Linked DNA regions of Longibacter salinarum. The protein of the gene in region 1 interacts with the protein of each later gene in a pairwise test. Links are inferred from orthologs where the notes say so. Each region holds a gene or a part of one and is shown in the gene's direction. Other genes may lie near its edges. The genes, in order: CRI94_RS04750 and mrdA.

The links.
Region 2: the proteins of CRI94_RS04750 (region 1) and mrdA interact in binary tests that used the Escherichia coli proteins (3 or more experiments, as listed by UniProt). The link is inferred for Longibacter salinarum from one-to-one orthologs.

The regions. Positions count from the first base shown.
Region 1 is NZ_PDEQ01000002.1:295,435-305,639, reverse strand. What follows is about bases 4,800-7,858. They hold CRI94_RS04750 (penicillin-binding protein 1A), read left to right. Parts: upstream 4,800-5,191; coding sequence 5,192-7,525; downstream 7,526-7,858. Other genes in these bases: CRI94_RS04745 (metallophosphoesterase family protein), read left to right, coding at 7,606-7,858; CRI94_RS04755 (UDP-2,3-diacylglucosamine diphosphatase), read left to right, coding at 4,800-5,057. Also shown: CRI94_RS04770 (heme lyase CcmF/NrfE family subunit), read left to right, coding at 148-2,661; CRI94_RS04765 (SRPBCC family protein), read left to right, coding at 2,893-3,363; CRI94_RS04760 (rhomboid family intramembrane serine protease), read right to left, coding at 3,392-4,102; more of CRI94_RS04755, read left to right, coding at 4,266-4,799; more of CRI94_RS04745, read left to right, coding at 7,859-8,904; CRI94_RS04740 (hypothetical protein), read left to right, coding at 9,147-9,692; ispE (4-(cytidine 5'-diphospho)-2-C-methyl-D-erythritol kinase), read right to left, coding at 9,786-10,205. UniProt on the Escherichia coli protein: Cell wall formation. Synthesis of cross-linked peptidoglycan from the lipid intermediates.
Region 2 is NZ_PDEQ01000002.1:461,780-471,893, reverse strand. The notes cover bases 5,297-8,264. They hold mrdA (penicillin-binding protein 2), read left to right. Parts: upstream 5,297-5,773; coding sequence 5,774-7,756; downstream 7,757-8,264. Other genes in these bases: rodA (rod shape-determining protein RodA), read left to right, coding at 7,792-8,264. Outside these bases: CRI94_RS05380 (quinone-dependent dihydroorotate dehydrogenase), read right to left, coding at 1-939; CRI94_RS05375 (PhzF family phenazine biosynthesis protein), read left to right, coding at 1,042-1,893; CRI94_RS05370 (PD40 domain-containing protein), read right to left, coding at 2,013-5,147; more of rodA, read left to right, coding at 8,265-9,057; CRI94_RS05355 (chorismate mutase), read right to left, coding at 9,294-9,611; CRI94_RS17630 (hypothetical protein), read right to left, coding at 9,747-9,899. UniProt on the Escherichia coli protein: Catalyzes cross-linking of the peptidoglycan cell wall. Responsible for the determination of the rod shape of the cell. Is probably required for lateral peptidoglycan synthesis and maintenance of the correct diameter during lateral and centripetal growth.

The DNA.
Region 1 (10,205 bases):
GCCGCGGCCTCTACGGCCAATTCACGGTGAATCTGAACGGGAAGATCTGCGCTGGCTTAGGATCGGGCTATCGATCGCGGAACTGCCGGTCGACACTGCGTTACCACCCTATCGCAAACGTCCTGTGCCCAATTTCCACGTTCGCTCATGCTGGGTACGATTGGTGAGTTTCTCATCCTCGTCTCGTTCGTCGCCTGCGCCGTTTCGGCGTTAGCCTTTTTCCGCGCTGCTCAACGCGAGGGCGCTGCCGGTGCCGTGCTGTGGAAACGCGTCGGCCGCTGGGGCTGGGGCTTGTCAAGTCTGTTCGTCGTCGGCGCATCGGGCATCCTGTGGTATCTGCTGCTTACGCACCACTACGAGTACGCGTATGTCTATCAGCAGTCGTCGAATGATCTCCCGCTCCACTACCTCATATCGACGTTCTGGGCGGGACAGGAAGGTTCATTTCTGCTGTGGATCCTGATGATGTGCGGCGTGGGCGGCGCCCTGATCGGCTACGTTCACAAGGAGTATGAAACGTCGGTCATGACCGTCGTCGCCCTCTGTCAGCTGTTTCTGCTGTCGATGGTGGTCGGCCTTCAGATCGGTCCGGTCGAGATTGGTGCTTCGCCATTCCTGACCCTGGCGGAGAAGTTCACGGATGCACCGATCTTTCAGCAGAACCCGGACTTTGTCCCGGCAGACGGCCAGGGCCTAAACGACCTGTTGCAGAATCCCTGGATGACGATCCACCCGCCGATGCTTTTCGTCGGCTTCTCGTCCATGGTCGTCCCGTTCGCCTTTGCCGTCGCAGCGCTCTGGAAGAAGCGGTTCACGCAGTGGGTCCGCCCCGCCCTGCCGTGGACGCTCGGCGCCGTGCTCATGCTCGGCGTCGGCATCGCGATGGGCGGCTACTGGGCGTACGTCACGCTATCGTTCGGTGGCTACTGGGCATGGGACCCGGTCGAGAACTCCTCGCTCGTTCCATGGCTCGTTGGCGTCGCCGCGTTCCACACGATGCTCGTGCAGAAGAAGAGCGGCGCCAGCCAGAAGGCGTCGATCTTCCTCAGCATCCTCGCTTACATGTTCGTCATCTACAGCACGTTCCTGACGCGGAGCGGCATTCTCGGCGACGTGTCGGTCCACTCATTCGTCGACCTTGGCCTCTACAACCAGCTGCTGATCTGGATTGTCGCGATCGCCGTGGGCGCGTTCGGGCTCTTCTTCTATCGGTACAGCGAACTGCCATCGCCAAAGGAGGAGCCACGCGTATTGTCGCGCGAGTTTATGATTTTCTCCGGGGCCATCCTTCTGTGCGCTACCTCCGCCGTGATCATTCTCGGCACCAGCTCCCCCATTCTGGGTCGCATCTTCCGGGACAGCCCCTCCGCCGTACCGATCGAGTTTTACAACGAATGGACTCTTCCGCTTGCGCTCGGATTCGTCTTCTTGGCCGGCCTCGGGCAGTTGTTCTGGTGGAATAAGATGACCGTAGAGTCGCTCAACCGGGTGCTTCTCGCTCCCGTCGCACTCGCAACGGTCTGCACCATCGCGGTTCTGGCTCTGACACCGTTCACGACGGAAACGGTCGTCGTTCCGGCCACCGCTGCCGCGTCCACCACGCCGACGGAAGCGGGCGTCTTCAGCGGACTGCAGGAGTTCTGGGCCACGTACGGCTTTGCGCTGCAGATGCTGATGCTGGTCTTCGTCGGCTTCTTTTCCCTCTTCGCCAACGGCATGGTGCTGTGGCGCATTGCGCGCGGCAACCCGAAGATGGCGGGCGGCGCGCTCTCCCACGTCGGCTTCGCAATCCTGATCCTGGGTGTCGTGGCGTCGAGTGGGTTCAGCAGCCCCCTCCCTCAGATCGGGCACATGTCGTCGGCCGACGAGGACAACCAGCCACGTGAGAACTTCGTGGTTGCCGAGGGACAGACCCGCATGATCAACGGCTATCGGGTCACCTACAAGGGCCAGTCGACCAATGACCGCGGTCGCGGCATCTACCACCTCGCGTTCACCGACCCGAAAGGCCGATCCTACGACATGAACCCGGTGGCCTACGAGGGCTCGGGTGGACAGTGGTTCATGCACCCGGACGTAAAAGCTTTCGTTGAGAAGGACATTTTCGTCGCCGTCACGCCTCGCGAAGCCACCGGAGCAGCGGATGAATCGAACGGCGGCGAGATTGAGTTGGCTAAGGGCGACTCCACGCTTCTGGGCGAAAAGGAATATGCGGTCGCATTCTCCCACTTTGAGGTGCTTCGAGCGCCGGAAGGCATGCCGATGTCCAGTCAGCAGAACCCACCCGAGGCCGCCTCCTCGCGCGTTCCGGACAACGCGCAGATCGCCGTCGGGGCCGTACTCCACGTAACTCGCCTCGAGAGCGGCGACACCCGCACGCTGATGCCGATCTACATGGTGATGGACAACAATCAGCAACAGTACGTCGAGAACCGGATCGACGACTGGAACCTGCGGATCGCGTTCACGCAGATGAACGTCGGCAGCGGAAAGGCAACATTCGCCGTGGACGGCGTCGACGTGATGCCGGAAAACTGGGTGGTCGTTCAGGCCTACGCCAAACCGATGATCAGCCTGGTCTGGATTGGCATTATCGTCCTCTCGATCGGCTTCATCATTTCAATCGTGCGCCGCGTGGGAGACATCGTCGCCGCACACTGATGTGCTCTGCCCCATTCCTCCCAGAGAACAAAAGGCCGAGGGCGATCCCCTCGGCCTTTTCTATGCTTCATATGTAGGTTTCCGTCCCGGATTCCGCTGCGCTCGACTTCCGTTTTGCGTCCGAGTGTGCGCTATCCGATCTTCCTCGCGCACGTTGACCTCGGATGGCCCTACGTCCGTTCGTGCACTTAATTCTCGCCAAAAACGGATGCCCACTCTTTGCAGCCACCTATGCTTACCGTTCGCGACGACATCTGGATTGCTGCGTCCCCGGAAGCCGTATTTGACTACGTCGACGTGCCCGAACGTCAGCCCGTGTTCACACCAAGCCTTCGACGGTCCGAACTGATCGAACGGCTTCCCAATGACGGCGCACGTGCTCGATACACGTTTTCCCTGCTCGGGCTCTCGCTGTCTGGAGAGGTGCGTGCAACGGACTATGAGCCACCGGAACGAATCGTGTTCGCAATGACCGGCAACCTGCGCGGCTCCATTCGCTGGTACCTCGACGCAGAGGACGGAGGCACGCGGTTTACGTACGCCGCGACCTACGCCGTGCCCGGCCCGGTTCTTCTGCAGCCACTTCTGATGCCAATCATTCGCGGATACAACCGGAGCGAGATTCGTACGCTCCTGCACAATCTGAAGACCCAGGTCGAGCAGCACGAGGAGACAACTCAAGATCCCGACACTGTGTCTTAAGTGATGTTACCGCCAGCCCGTGGAGACCCTATCGCCATCGCTGATCCGATTGCTTCGGCTCTAGGCCCGGAAGCTTCCCGCGCCAGTACTGCGTGAGGAGGTAGCCGACCAGCGCACCGCCGAGGTGAGCGAAGTTTGCCACGCCGGTCTGTCCACCGGAAAAGCCGTAGAAGAGCTCGAGCAGCATCAGGCCGGTGACGAGCCATTTCGCCTTGATCGGAAACAGGAAGTAGAGATAGATTGGCTGGTTCGGGAAGAGGACGCCGAAAGCGATGAGTACACCGAACACACCACCGGAGGCCCCTACCGTTGGCACGGGCGCACTCACCATAAACATGTGAAGGAGCGCCGCACCGATGACGCAGGCAAAATAGAAAATGGCGAATCGCTGCGATCCCCAGCGGTTTTCGATCTGCACGCCAAACATCCAGAGTCCGAACATATTGAACAGGATGTGGCCGAACGTAGCCGGGCTGTGCAGAAAGCTGTAGGTGACGATCTGCCACGGCCAGAAACCTGGGATCTCACCCCGTGCCCCGAAATAGCTCACTCCCGCCTCCCCACTTCCGGGAGGATACAGCGCCATGTAGTTCAACACCTCGGCGAGGAGCGTTCCATGCTGAGGTGCTGCCACCTGAGCCGCGAGGAAGAACAGCCCATTGATGATCAGCAGATTCTTGATCACCGGCGGAAACACCGAAAACTGGGTGGGGGGCCGGTAGTACGTCTGTCGATTCATACGAGAGGTTGAAAGCATCGATCGAGGAGCATTCCGCGCGATGCCCGTGCGAAGGGATCGGCACAGTGCTCCATTCATTTCAACATCGTCCTACGCACCGACCCGATCAGCGTTCGGCGCGTAACAGGCCGTTCCCCTTCCTTCGTCATTTCCCCACGTCGCTGTGGTTCTGTTCGTCTCGGACATGCACTTCGGACGCACCGGTGCACCGGATGCCGAAAAAGCAGAAGAGGCCGACCTGCTCCGTTGTCTCGACGCGTTCGACGACGAGCTGGAGCATCTCTACCTTGTCGGCGATGTGTTTGACGCATTCATCGAGTACTCGCGGCTGGTGCCAAAAGGGTTTGTCCGGTTTCAGGGACGCATCGCTTCCCTCACGGATCGAGGCATTCCGGTCACGTACCTGCTCGGGAATCACGACCCCTGGCATGCCGACTACTTCACGGAAGAGCTCGGCGTCGACGTCGTCCCGGACCACTGCGTCGCCACGCACTACGGGCACCGTGTCCTGTGCGCTCACGGCGACCATCTTGCGGGTTCGGCGGGCGGACTGACGACACGCTTCCGGTCTCTGCTGAGGCATCCCGCGTGCGTCGCTCTGTATCGCACCCTGTTACCGGCAAACCTCGGATTCGGACTCGCCCAGTGGGTTAGCCGCCAGATGCACGACCGCACGCCGAACCCGGATCTCGTCCAGACGCTGGCGGAACGCGGGCACGACCTGATTAAGCAAGACCGCGCTGACATGGTCGTGATGGGTCATAGTCACGTTCCCACGCTTCAGCAAAACGAGCACGGCATGTATTTGAATACAGGCACCTGGTTTGCGGACCGTACGTTTGTCGTGCTTACCGAACCTGCCGCGCGACTCATGCAGTGGAACGGGAGACGTGCTGAAATCATTGAATCAGCCGATTTCCAGAACGACATGGCCGAAGCCGGCCGATCTACCTGAACCGGGCCTTTTTCTCTCCGTCTCTCCGGCCCGAGCCCGTTCTGTTGTACTTATTCATCGAGCCCGGACACGAATTCGGATCTCCGGTCCGTTTTTTCTGTCGCACCCGGCTCATCCTAGACGAACCACGCCTCATGTCTGAGTGGTCTTACTCGGAAGAAGAACTCGACCAGTATTTCAACGAGCCGACTGTCCGTGACAGCCAGGTATCGGAGAATGGTCACGAGAAGCCGTCCCCCGGCGGCATCCGTGGCTATTTCTACGATAAGTTCGACGATCCCCGGAAGGGGCAGGCTGCGTTTCTGCTATCGATGCTGGTTGGGGCTGTCCTCGCCGGCGTGCTCTTTTTGAGCGGTTGGCTGCTCATCGTCTCAAGCGACCTACCGTCTACGCAGAGCCTGGAGAACCCGACGTTTCAGCTTGCCACCGTTGCGTACACGGCGGACGGCGAAGAGCTTGCCCGTTACGCACGGCAGAACCGCTCCTGGCTCCGCTACGACAGCATCGCCACACCGGCCGTCAACGCGCTGGTAGCGACGGAGGACCACCGCTTCCACGAGCACTGGGGCGTGGACATGCGCGGTATCTTTGCTGCGGTCGCGGATATTATGACCGGCACCTTCCGCGGTGCGTCGACGATTACGCAGCAGCTCGCGCGAAACCTATACAACGAGAAAGTGGGCCGTGAGGTGACAATCTCGCGTAAGCTCAAGGAAATGGTTACCGCCGTGGAGCTTGAGCGGCGGTATACGAAGCCGGAGATCATCGAAATGTACCTCAACACCGTCAGCTTCGGATCGAACGCCTTCGGCATCGAAGCGGCGGCGCGGACGTACTATGGCACGTCGGCGAAAGATCTTGAGGTGAGGCAGGCTGCAACACTGATCGGCCTCCTGAAAGCCACGACCTACTACAATCCGGTTCGCAATCCTGAGAATGCGCGTCTCCGGCGCAATGTTGTGATGCAGCAGATGGTCAAGCGGGGCTTTCTCGACCCGTCGTATTACGCCGAGACCAAGGACAAACCGGTTGAAGCAAAATACCACTCTGCCGAGCTCTACGCTAGCCTTTCGCCCTACTTCGCGGAATACGTCCGCAACTGGGCAGAGGACTGGGCAGACGAAAACGGGCGCGACCTCTACGCTGATGGTCTCCGCATCTATACGACCATTGACAGCGAGATGCAGGCCATCGCGCGATCGGCCGTCGAACAGCAGATGAAGGACCTGCAGCGGATTGTCGATTACGAATGGAGCGAGCGCTCCGGTGCGCTGCTTTCTACCAACGTCGCTCCGTATCGCGAAAAAACGCCGGGCGAGGACTTCGAACCATTCCGGTATTTCTGGGAATCGAAGTCTGGCGTGGTTCGTGACTGGATTCAATCAACCGATCATTACAGCTCGCTCCGCGATCAGGGTCTCAGCGATGAGGAAGCCCTTGCGCAACTGAAGGAGACCGAGTCGTTCGTCGATTCGCTGAAGAACATCCGGACGCGCCTCGAGTCGGGCATGGTCTCGATCGATCCACGAAATGGGCACGTGAAGGTCTGGATCGGTGGCCGTGATTTCCGGACCGATAAGTACGACAAGGTCGCGATCGCTCGACGCCAGCCGGGATCGACGTTCAAACCGTTCACCTACACTGCAGCTATCGACAACGGGTATAGCCCGTACGACACGTTCAAGGACAGTACGGTGGTCTGGGAGGACACCGGCGCGGACACGACATGGACGCCCGAGAACTTCGGCGGATCAACGAACCAGGATATGACGCTCAGCCAGGGCCTTGCGCGCTCAATGAACACGATCACGAGCCGCCTGGTGCTGGAGATCAACCCGTCGACCGTGGCGACCTACGCGCGCCGCATGGGCATTAAGAGTGAACTCCAGGAAGTGCCCTCCATTGCGCTCGGAACGAGTGATGTGACCTTGCTCGAGATGGCCGCTGCATACTCTACGCTTGCCAATGGTGGCCTTTACCATGAGCCGACGGCCGTTACGCGCATCGAGGATCGCTACGGCAATGTGCTGTACGAAACCCAGCCGACGCCGCGTGAGGCGTTATCCGAGCGCACAGCGTACACTGTGGTCGACATGATGCGTGGCGTCATTGACTATGGCACTGGGATGCGCGTCCGCACGCAGTTCGGCCTCGGTAAATACGACCTCGCAGGCAAGACCGGAACGACGCAAGAGTCCGCTGATACGTGGTTCATGCTGATGCACCCCGAACTGGTGACCGGCTCGTGGGTCGGCTTCAACGACCGTCGGGTCACCTTCCGCACGAACTGGTGGGGACAGGGCGCCCACTCGGCGCTCTTCCTCGTCGGCGACTTTTACCAGGGCCTCGCCGAATCCGATAGCGTGAAGCTGCCGGAAACGACCTTCCCGATGGTCGAAGATTACGGCAGCCCTGAAGGCAACCGTCAGGACGAGGGATCCGATCGCGATGATCGCTTCGGCTGGTAAACGCTCCTTTCAGCCTCGGAGCACCTGCCCTTCACTCCCTGTCTCCTTTCTTCTCCCACTTCTCTTTCACTCGCTCGACCATGCGCGTTCTCCACACGGCCGACATTCACCTGGGAGTGAAGACGTACGGCAGTCGCGACTCTGCGACGGGACTCAACACGCGGCTGCTGGACGTGAAACACTCATTCGAGGCGGTCGTCCAGCGCGCACTGGACGAGGACGTGGACGCGTTTCTATTTAGCGGCGACGCCTATCATACAGCCGACCCGACGCCGACCCAGCAGAAAATATTTGCGGAAACCCTGCAGCCCGTCGCGGATGCAGACATCCCAATCATTCTCATCGTCGGCAACCACGATCACCCGGTTACCTTTGGGCGCGCCTCTTCCCTCGACATCTTCGAATTTCTCGACGGAGACGTCCACTTCTTCTCGAAGCCAGCACAGAAGGTACCCGTCATCCCGACGAAGAGCGGACCGCTCCAACTCATTCCGCTCCCGTGGCCCGTCCGGAGTCAGATCATTTCGCGCGACGAGTACCGGAAGATGAAGCCGGATGAGTTGAAAGCCTTCATCGAGGAGTTGTACGTGACCTACGTTCAGCGACGGACAGATGACATTCGATCCCGTGGCGTCGGTGTGACGAAGGACGGAGAGGACGTGCCTCTCTCTCCCGAGAATGCGACGATTCTTGCCGGCCATGTGACGGTGCAAGGCTCTGAACTGTCAGGATCGGAACGAACGAGCCTCATAGCCTCCGAGCCGAAGTTCACGGTAGGCCAGTTAGCATTGTCGCCGATCGACTACGTTGCGCTCGGGCACATTCATCAGTTTCAGAACCGGAATCCCGAGGGCCACCCGCCCGTCGTGTACTCCGGAAGCGTGGAACGTGTGACCTTTAAGGAACGGGACGAAACGAAGGGCTCGGTTCTCGTTACGATTGACACAGAGGCCGCCCCGGGAATGTCGTCGCGTACGTCAACGTCGTTCGAGCCGACGCCCGCGCGCCCATTCATTGCTGTCTATGTAGATGCTCGCGATACGCCGGACCCGACGGAGCTCATCCTGCAGGCGATTGAGAAGCACGACGTAACCGATGCAATCGTTCGCGTGCGGTACCGTGTCGATGAATCACAGATCGCCGTCGTCGATTCCGCTCGAATCCGAGACGCCCTTGCTGATGCGGAAAAGGTGGCGGCCATCGAACGCAGCGTCGACCCGTCCGAGCGACGACGCCGTACGGTGGTGACGCGCGACTCCGACCTGGAGGACGCGATGCGGCAGTACGTGGGCCAGCACGACGAACTACAAGACATGGAGGACGACCTCGTCAATGCAGCCCTCACCCTCCAGAATGAACTCGACACAACGCGCCAGTAAGGTGTCGGTAAACGTTTGCCCGAGCAATGTCCGTTCATGCCAACCGAAACGTAACATTCAGAACAACCAGCGCCATCCGGTCACCGCTTGACCGGTTGTTACGCAAAACGTCGTAGACACAGGCGAACCGTTCGCCGTAATCCTACGTACGGTATTTCCAAGCAAACTCGATACGCGGCTCCGAGCCCTCGGCTCGATTCGATGGACCTGGCCGCATCCGCCCAACTGACGTACTCAGACCCGTGACGATTCAAGAGCGCACTGTCGACATCCCCCGCAAGGAGAACACCACCAAGAACGACGAGCCGGTCAAGATCTGGCCTGTCGTCCAGGATGCCCTCGATAAAATCGAGGCGGATGAGCCAACGCGGGAGGCCGCGGAGGCTGCCCTGGAATCAAGTGATGGATGCGTGACACTCGCCAACTACCTCAACGGTCAGGCGAAGCGGGTTCACAAGATGGACTACCGGTTCAAGGTCCCGCTCGTCGTGCTCGGAGCACAGATGGCCCGCGAAGACGATGGCGCGGAGTCGATCTACGACCCGGAGGAAGGGGCAATTTACTTCGAAACCGAAGACCACCAGTTCTCCTTCCACATCGACAAGGAGTGGACCGTCGACTGGGAAAAGGTGGCCGACCGCATCCAAACCGGCTATGAATGGGATGGGATGGAGAAACAGGTCTGGGCCCTCGACTGGCTCATGGCCTATCTCGAAGTCCCGATGGACGACTACATGGTTAGCAGCGACGACGAGGAGGAAGACGACCAGCACTTCTCCCGCATCTGATCTGCCCAGAAGCTTCTGATCTACGAACGCTCCGGCGCCTGCCCTGGCACCGGAGCGTTTTTCTTTTGCCCCCAGCACGTGCCAAGATAGGGCTTACACTCCCCGTCCGACCTCGTACCCACGTGCTCGCGCCTGCACCTCCGCCGCATCTGCGTTCGTGCTGTCGTCGAAAACACCGTAGACAGCGGACCCCGACCCGGAAAGGGAGACGTAGCTTGCGCCCATCTCTACGAGCATGTCGTGGGCGCTCGCCACTTCCGGGTAGGCATCCAGTACCGTTGCAGAAAAGTCATTCACGAGTTCGCGTCGCCAGCGCGTGACATCGGCTGACGCGACCAGGGATCGGAGGTCCGGTCGCTCGTTCTCACGCGGCGTCACCCGTCCATACGCATCCGGGGTCGAGACCTCAACCGGCGGCACGACCACTACCAGCGGCGCATCCAGCTCGAACCCGCCCACCTCTGCTCGTAGCGGCTCCAAGATCTCCCCCCGACCGGTCGCATACGCTGCAGG
Region 2 (10,114 bases), 170 kb from region 1 along the record:
TGTCTCCGCATCCCGGATGCCGCCAACACCGATAATTGGAGTTTCACCGTCGGTGGCACGATAGAGGTATCGGACCATCTGAGTCGAACGGGCGTGCAGCGGGGCGCCGCTCATCCCACCCTGCCCGATCTGGTCCAGATCGGTCTCCTCTGCCGTCAGGCCGGAGCGGTCCGACGCCGTATTCGTCGCAATGAATCCGTCGACGCCGTGCTCGACGGCGATAGCGATCATCTCCTCCAGCTCACTGTCAAAGACGATTCGTGGACTATTGGGAGGGCTCACCTTGATTAGAACGGGAACGCGGCGCTCTGGAGCCTCGCGCTCCTTCATGATCACCGTCAGAAGTGCATCGAGCGCCTCGGGGTCCTCGAAGGTCTTGCCCTCGCGTGTGTTCGGGCACGACACATTCAAAGCAACATAGCTCGCCTGCGGTGCAAGCAGGCGAAAGCTCTCGCGGAAATCCTCTACCGCCGCCTCGCCCATGATGTCGGGGGAGTGCGTTTTGGCGATGTTCACACCCAGCGGACGTTTTCTCTGAGACCGCGTCTCACCGAGCCGTTTCGCCACGGCCGCTGCACCCTCGTTGTTTAGCCCCATGCGATTGATGAGGGCGCCGTCCTCCTGGACACGAAAGGCGCGAGGCTGCGGGTTGCCTTTGGATGCCTGTGCTGTGACCGAGCCGACTTCGACGAACCCGAAGCCAACCGCTTCCCAGAAGTCGACGAGAACAGCGTTCTTGTCCGCGCCCGCTGCGAGCCCGAGCGGGTTGGAGAACGTGGATCCCAGCAGACGCTGCTTCAGCCGCTCGTCCTCAAACTCAAACAGCGACGACACCATGCCCGGCGTGAGCGACTGCGCGTACTTCGCCATGCGGAGGCTGACGTCGTGTGCACGCTCCGCATCCATGCGGAAGAGGAAGGGACGGAAGAGCTTGTACATAACGGTGAAGTCGGGCCCGATCGATAGCGAAGAATCCCCGGCAACGGGGGACTCGTTGGACGATGGTCCTGCGCTCACGTTTCCATAATGCCTCCACCGCCGATGTCTTTGTTTCAGGTCGACGCCTTTACGACAACGCCGTTCACGGGAAATCCCGCCGCGGTCTACGTTGCGCCCGAATTTCCGTCCGTCGACTGGATGCAGAAGCTCGCAGCGGAAATGAACCTGTCGGAAACCGCCTTCGTCGTTCCCGTCGCTCCAACGGCCGAGCCTGCGGCGTACGCCCTCCGGTGGTTCACGCCCACGGCCGAGGTTGACCTCTGCGGGCACGCCACACTCGCGACCGCGCACGTCATCTGGTCGGAATCGGACGACGTGAACCATGGCGACGGCTCCGGCCCAGGCGCGATCACGTTTGACACGGCGAGCGGAACGCTGACGGCGACGCAGACGGACGACGGCTCCATCATGCTGGACTTCCCCGCAGACCCGCCCCGTCCAGCCTCCACTCCAGACGGACTGCTCGACGCGCTCGGCGTCACGAGCCCGATCTTCGTCGGTCGGAGCGAGCGAGATGTCGTGGTTCACGTTACGGCCCCCGCAATCGTCGACCGCTGCCAGCCCGACATGAAGGCGCTGGAAGCAATCGACGCCCGCGGCATCATCATCACAGCAGCTGCGCCGGACGCGATGGACGATGCGGACTTCGTGTCGCGATTCTTCGGCCCGGCCGTTGGCGTGCCAGAGGATCCGGTCACGGGCAGCGCCCACTGTGCCCTCGCCCCTTACTGGGCGGAGCAACTCGGCAAAGAAAGGCTCGTCGGCCGACAGGTGTCTGCCCGAGGGGGACGGGTTGGCGTCGACGTATCCGTTGATGAGCGCGTGACACTGACGGGAGAGGCCACTACCGTCTTTCGCGGAACGCTATCCGACCCTGCCCGGCTGGAGGTCTAACTCCAACACCTCCCATGCGCTCCGAAACGATGATGGTTCGTACAGAAAACGCCCTCACGGATCCGCTTGGATATCGTGAGGGCGTTCTGGTTTAGTCTGTATGCGTGTTCAGGAAGCTGCTACCATCCGGGACGGAGCACGAGCCCGAAGTTCCAGTCCTGATCGCGCTGAAATGTACGCGCGTAGAAGACCTCGAAGATAGCCGCCCCGAGGAGATTCATCCGCGCAGCCACGCCGGTACTCACAACCGGGCGAGCCGGCACCGTTCCCTGCTCGGTCACGGTCGACGTCGAGAACCGAACATTGTCGAAGCTCAGACTCTCGTTTGTCCAGGCCACGCCGGCATCCGTGAACACGACAAACTCCGTCGGGACGAAGGGAAAGTTCACCAGGCCAAAGATGTCGTTCCCAAGAAGCGGGAGGCGAACCTCCGCGCTGGCGAGACCGAGGCGTGTGCCGTACAGGCGCTCGACCCGGCATACCCGACCTGACCGACACGACTCCTCATCGAAGAACGACGAGAAGCTGTAGCCCCGAACGAATCCGAGTTGATACGGCGATCCGAGGGTTTCCCGAACGAAGAGATTGTCATAGTCATTCGAACCGAGATTTTCGGACGTCGCACCGTAGTTGCCGGATTGCAAGCCGCGCACGGCCACGGTTACCGGGTTGAAGAAGAAGTACCGCCGATAATCAACCAGCACGTTCACAAACTGTCGGGAGCCAAAATTCGGCGTCACCTGCACGCGGTAGCGTCCGCCCTGCGTCGGCGAGGTGAACCCGAAGTTCGAGAAATCCCCGACATAGGCGAGGCCGACGCGCCCGAGATACACCTGTTCCGGTGCTTCTCCTGCGCCGAGAACAAGATCGGGATCGATTTCTTCGCGTCCGCCGGCTGTCAGTGCGAAGGTTTCGATGTCGAAGCCGTAGCGAACACCGGTCGCGCTAATCTCGAATCGACGCGTTTGTGAGAGCGGGTAGCTCAGGCTGACTCCGCCCTGTGTCTGGAAAATACGCTGCAGGATCTGTGCGAACGGCTCACCCACATCGCGAAATCCGTTATCGTTGACATCCACGATGCCGAAGCCACCGTAAAGGATCGGGACGTGAGCAGCCCCCATCCCCCAGTTGAGCCGGTTTTCTCGGTTCGTGTAAAACGCACCGCCTCCGATGTCTTTCAGCGTACCGTTGGCTTGCAAGAAGACATCAAGGCTCTGATTGCCCAGCATGTCGCTGAAGAAGAGCCCGACACCACCGTAAATCTGCGTACCGAAGCCCTGAGAGTATCCACCTCCAACTGTCGGCGGAGCAATTCGGTCGAGCCGCAAGCGATTGCTTGCCTCGGCGGCCTCGAAATTCTGAGGCGGCGGCAATCCCGTGTTGGGATCACTGAGGTAGTTCCCCACAAGCCCCTCATCCGCGCTCTGAATCGGGGGCAGAAGTCCGGCGTTCGCCCCGGCGACAGCAAACGACGTATCTGCATCCGTAATCGGAATACCTTCCGTCTCATCCTGCTCCAGCGCTACAATCGTATAGCCGCTGTTCGAGTAGACGCTAAACATCATCCGTCCACTCTGACTTGCCACGGACATGGCCGGCGACAGCGCGGTGATCCCACTCACACCCGTCTGTAGTGCCGTTACGCGGTAAGACCGCTCATCGGCAAGCGAGTACCGGTAGATATCCTTGAAGCCGTCCCTGTCGGCGATAAAGTAGAGACTCCGCCCGTCCGGCGAATACTGCGGATTATGATGCATAGATGACGGAAACGGACGAATCGTCTCGATTTCTCGCGTCTCCACGTTCACCGTTCCAATCCGGTACTTTCCGAACTCGAGCGTTTGAAAATTCGTGCCCTCCGGACCGCGATCCGTCGTGAAGGCGAGCGTGGTTCCATCCGGCGACCAGGCGGGTTGCAGGTCCGCGTACCGGTCGTTGGTAATCTGGCGAACCGTCCGCGTATTGAGATCCAGAATATAGAGATCGCTGATCCCTCCGTCGATTCCGGTGAACGCGACGTACCGTCCGTCCGGAGACCAGGCGAGGTTCTGGATCGCCCCCACGCCTTTCACAGCAATTCTCTCGGTGACCTCCCCGCTCTCGACGTCGAACGTGTTGATCTCGTTGTCACCTTCAACAAAGGTCACGAAGGCAAACCGGCGCCCATCCGGAGACCATGCCCCGGCGGAGTTTATAAATCGCAGGGCGTCGAAGTGGGGATTCGACTTGGTCGACTCGAGCTCCGAGATGATTTGTCCCGTCTCCGAGTCAGCAACATAGAGGTTCGTATTAAAGATGTCGCGCCGCGAAATAAACGCGACGTACCGACCATCCGGACTCACGGCCGGCGAAATATTTAGTTCACGCTTGTCGCCCGGTGTGCCAATCACGGCACGGCCAATGCTGTCGACGGGCGTCCGGCCCTCCGTCCCAGGCAGGTACGTATCCCGAACGGACTGCTTCCATTCCTGCGAGAGCGAGTCGGCGGAAATGTTGAGGGCGTAGACGAACGCGGAGTCAACCCCGACGCGGCCACTCAGCTTGAACAGGTTGGTGACAGCGGCATCGCCGTACTTCCCCCCGATATACGCAGAGTAAGCTTGCCCGTATCGGTAGGGGAAATAGCTCGCCATATCGCGCGTCATCTGCTCGACGGTCGGCAGGTCATCGCGAAGCGCCGCATCGCGAAGCCACATGGCCGTGTGCGGGTCGTTTCGCCCAACCGACAGGTATTCCGCCATCCCCTCGACCAGCCAGAGCGGCAGGCGACGAAGGGAGAAGCCCGGCGTATCTCCTCGAAGTGCGATGTCGTACTGGAAGGAGTGCACGAGCTCGTGGCCGAGAACGTGATCCGTCTCCTTGTAGCTGCCCGTGAACGGCATCACGACACGCTCTTTCAGACTTTCGGTCACACCGCCGGTGCCCTGGCCTAGCTGCCCCTGGATGACGTTGGTTTGCTGGAAATCCGCGTCATTCGCGTAGAAGATCAGCGGCTTCCGCTCATTAAACTCACGAAGGAAGGTTCGCGAGTGGCGCCGATACCAGCGTTCGGCCATCCGAGCGGCATCTTCGACGGCGACACGCTCCTCCGGATAGAAGTAAATCTCAAAATTGTCTGTCTGAATCGTCTTGAAGTCGAAATCGTCGTACTGAACTTTATTTCGACCGAAGTACTGCGCCTCCGCAGGCGTCACGCTCCAAAGCAACGTCAGAAGAGTCAGTAGAACAGCGGGTAAAAACGTCGATCGGCGCATTGGGGAAACGGCTAGATCGTGGACTTGAAGAAAACTACACAATGGCGCTCGTCTACTACACACGGAGCGCCGTGGGGTTCACCTGAAGGAGTTCATTTTCTTGTACCTCATGGTCCATCAGAGACCCCATAGCCCATCCAAACATCCGGCTGGACTCCGATGCGGACGCGGGGATGATACAGTGTTGATTCCGTCGCCCGAACGAACGTTTCTCCAAAAAGATCAAACATTACCCAGGATACGCTGCAAGTTCGGGCTACGACATCTTTGATCTCTTGAGAAACATGCCTGCATGAAGAGTACCCGCGAACGGTAACAAGCAACTATCCGTCAGGTTTGACGTACGGGTTACGGCGCGCGGTTCGTACTTCTTGGGTAGTCGCGCACAGCGCCTTCTGGCGTGGAGCTGACTGTGCACAGAGGTGTTTCGACAGCAGCAGCGGCATTATATTTGATCTAAACCAGTTTCGCTGGCGACCTCTTTCTGCCAGCACCGGCCAATTCCGTAGCATACTGTTCGGTCGCGCTTTTTATGATGGCGCACGCTACGCCGAACGGCCAAGCCGTCTTCCAGCTGTATCGACCCGCGCCCCTCACCACCCCTTTCATCCCCCAGAGCCTGCTAGATGGACGAGTTCCGGAACCGAGTTCGTGTGTATGCTGGCGTCGTCGTGGTTATCCTGGCGATTCTGTGCATTCGGCTCATCCAACTGCAGGTAGTCAGCGCCGAGGCCTACTGGGGAGCCTCGCAGAGTAATGCCGTTCGTGAGCAGCGCGTTCAGCCCGCTCGCGGCGCGATCTATGATCGTTCCGGGACGCTCCTGGTCGACAACCAGCCGAGCTACACGATCATGATCACGCCCCGCTTCTTCGAGGACGACAACGTCCCGCTCCTCGCCGACCTGCTCAGCGTGCCGGATACAACGGTTCAACGGAAGCTGACGGAAGCACGCGACTGGAGCCTATTTCAACCGAGTCGGTCGTTTCGGGAGGTCTCGTTCGACACGTTCAGTCGCGTGCAGGAGCATCTCTACGAGTTGCCTGGCGTGACGTACGAAATCGAACAGCGCCGCCGGTATCACACCGAGGCACATGCAACGCATGCGCTCGGATACGTTCGCGAAATTGATGGCCGCGCACTGGGGAAAATGCGCGACGACGGCTACCGCCAAGGAGATCGGATCGGCAAAACGGGTCTCGAGAGCTACTACGAAAAACGGCTACGAGGCGAGCAGGGCAGTGAATTCATGCTGGTCGACGTGCGCGGGCGCGAAGTGAAGGCCTATCGCGACGGTCGGGAAGATCGTGCCCCTACCAGTGGCTATGATCTTCACCTGGCCCTCGATCACAAGGTCCAGGCGCTGGCAGAATCGCTCTTCGTCGGCAAACGCGGCGCCGCCGTGGCACTCGACCCGGACAATGGAGAAATCATCTCGTTTGTTAGCCACCCCGACTTCGACCCCGGTATCTTCTCCCGGTCGGTCAGCGGCGCGGAATGGGACAGCATCCGGACCGCCCCCGCGGACCCGCTCTACAATCGCGCAACGATGAGTGGCTTCCCCCCGGGTTCGACGTGGAAGCCGCTGATGTCGCTGATGGCGCTTCAAGAAGGAGTGATCACGGCGAACCAGCGCGTCAATTGTCCGCCGGGATATCGCGTCGGCAGCCGCGTTTTTCATAACCACGGCTACAAGGACGAGGGCTGGATCAACGTCAAGAAGGCGCTGGAGGTCTCCTGTAACACGTTTTACTACCATCTCATGATGGAAACCGACGTGAACACATGGAGCCGTTACGCACGGATGTTCGAGTTCGGACAGCGAATTCCGCTGGACGTCGCGGATCAGAGTGGTGGCCTCATCCCAGACTCCACGTACTTCAACGAAACCTATGGACGCTGGACGGCCGGCTACACCGTGAACCTGGGCATCGGTCAGGGCGACATGTCAGTAACGCCCATGCAGCTCGCGCGGTATGTCGCAGCAATAGCGAACGGAGGCACACTCCACGTTCCCCATTTCGTCCACGAGCTCCAGCACCCGGAGACCGGCGAAGTCGTCCAACCGGACATCCCCAAGCCGAGCACCGTCCCGATCGACAGCGCGCACTTTGCGACCGTCCGAGAAGGAATGCGTCGGGTCATGGAAAATGGCACCGGGCAATGGGTCCAAGTTCCAGGCGTCACGAGCGGAGGCAAGACCGGTACCGCGCAAAATCCGCACGGTGAAGACCACTCGCTCTTCATCATGTTCGCGCCATTCGACGACCCGGAAATCGCTATTGCCGTCGCCGTGGAGAACGCTGGCTACGGGGGAAGCGCCGCCGCCCCAATAGCGAGCCTGATGGCCGAGCAATACCTCAACGGTAAGATCGATCTCGACATCTGGCAGCGACGCTACTGGATCAAGCGCCTGATGGAAGAGGTCCGCTCCGCACCACCGAAAGGATTTGGCGCTCCGCCCGACGAGGAAGAATCAGAATCCGAACGGGTACTCAATGCAGACGCTGCGCCAGATACCGTCGAGGAATCGCGCAGCCGCTCCACCCGCTCCGTTCGCCTCGAGCCGATTGCTCCGATCCGTAGCACGTCGACCACGGACAACGACTAGCCGCACCGTCCTCCCGACCGAATCTCCTCGCCTCTGTGAAGCGCTCCTGGTACAACACGCTCGATGTCGGCACCCTGCTGACGTGGCTCGCCCTCGTCGGCGTCGGGCTGACGGCGATCTACAGCACGACGCACGGTCCGGCGGCCGAGCAGATGGCGGCGAGCGTTCAGTCGAATTTCTACCGGCAGTTTACCTGGCTGGCGATCTGCTCCGTCGGGATCGGCATCTCATTGATGCTCCCGGTCCGCTTCTTCCGGCACGCCGCGTTCCCAATTTACGCGACGACGATTCTGTTGCTCATCGCAGCGCTCGTGTTCGGAAAGGAAGTCAACGGGGCGAAATCCTGGCTTGTGCTCGGTCCCCTGCGACTGCAGGTGTCCGAGCTGGCGAAGGTGGGGACGGTCCTTGCCGTTGCTCAGCTACTGGCTGACCGCCGGGGGCGTCTTGGAAGCAGCGTCGAGTACGCGCTAAAGGCCAGCGGCCTTATCCTGGTGCCAGCGATCCTGATCGTGATGCAAAACGACATGGGAACGGCGCTGGTGTTCTTCGGGCTCGTGCCCATCATGCTGTTCTGGAGCGGGCTCCCGTTCACGACCATCCTCCTCATGATCTCGCCAGCCGTAGCGGGCTACCTCTCGCTGGTGTACATGCCAGCCGCGATCGCCTTCTCCGTCCTCTTCACAATCGGCATGGGATGGTACACGGGTCAGCGCTACATCGGCGCCATCGCTGCCGCGTTCACGGGCGGGGTAGCAGCCATATCGTCCATCGCCATCTCGTACGTGCTGCAACCCCACCAGGTCGCCCGTCTCGTGTCGTTTACGAACCCGGAGGCCGAAGAATTCCGGCAGGGCGTCGGCTTTCACCTGGTTCAGTCCAAGGCGGCCATTGGCTCTGGCGGACTCTGGGGCAAAGGCTTTATGCAGGGTACACAGACGCAGGGCGCATACGTCCCGGAGCAGTCGACCGACTTCATCTTTAGCGTGATCGGCGAGGAATTTGGCTTTGTGGGCTCCCTGGTGGTACTTGCCCTCTTCGCCATCCTACTTCTGCGCCTGATCAAGCTGGGCACCGACGTCAAACATCCCTTCGGCTCCATCGTGGCCGCGGGGGCCGTCGGCGTTTACCTCTTGCACATCTTTATCAACATCGGAATGGCGACGGGCATGCTCCCGGTCATCGGCATCCCGCTCCCCTTCCTCTCGTACGGCGGCTCTGCACTCCTCGCCAACACCGCCATGCTGGCAATCGTGCTGACGATCCACATGCGCCGCGACGACCTGTCGATCTACGGCTATTGAATAGGTTCAGGGTTCAGGGTTCAAAGTTCAGGGTTCGACGGGGATGCTTTGTTGAATCGCGGGCGTCTTGGGGTGAGCGGGTTGATGGTCCGTGGTGCATGGTTAGTGGGATTCGGCTTCGAACGTTCGGAATTGACTCAGAACGACCGGGCGCCAGTCCAATTCACGATCCACAATCGACAATCCACAACCCAAACTTCGCATTTCGCACTTCCCATTTCGTATTTCGAAATCGCTCACCCGACCTTCCGGAGCCGAGACGGCCGGGCGTCGTCTCGGCGGTCGTTTTGTCGATCAACGCTGTGCGCGATGATTGAGCCGAAGAGGTCCTCGACGAGGTCGGGAGAGACGTCGTGGTCGCGGGCGATCCCACGGAGGCGATCCATCAGCTGTGATTCGCGGTCGGGGTCACGGACATTGTCGTTTTTTTGCTCCTTGATGTCGGCGATGTCATCGACGGCCGACTGACGCTCGGCCAAGAGTTCGACAATCGCTCGATCGAGCTGATCGATGCGCGAACGGATGTCACGAAGCGGGGTACTTGAAGAAGACATGGTGAGGAGTGCGTAAACAGGGTCGATGGAGGCGCAGACGACGCCGCTCGACCGGTGCGACAGGCCCACAAACAAAAAAAACCCGCGGGCCTGGCGGCCGGCGGGTCGTAGCATGTGGGTATGAAAACAGAAAGCCTACAAGCCGCCGGTTGAGGTCGCATAAAAATAAAAATACGCATAGCCAAAAAAGATAAAGGCATATGCGTACGATCCCAGTGCAGCGGCAGCAGCCGTTGCGTCTTCAGTGCCCAGTTGGGGGCAGGCGGTTGGGAGGTCGATTGCTTTCATGTTGATACCACGGTACGAGAAAGCAGCACGGATGTCAAGTTTGGTTCAACGTTCAGGGTTCAACGTTCAGGGTTCAAGACGAACCACCGTCGCACGGCCGTGCGACGGTGGTGGTTCAATAGTGGAGTTGCCCCGTTTCCCACCTTCACACGTCCATACGTCCACACGTCCCCACCTTGCCCGAACGTTCAGATTCCGGCAAATCGGCAATAGCG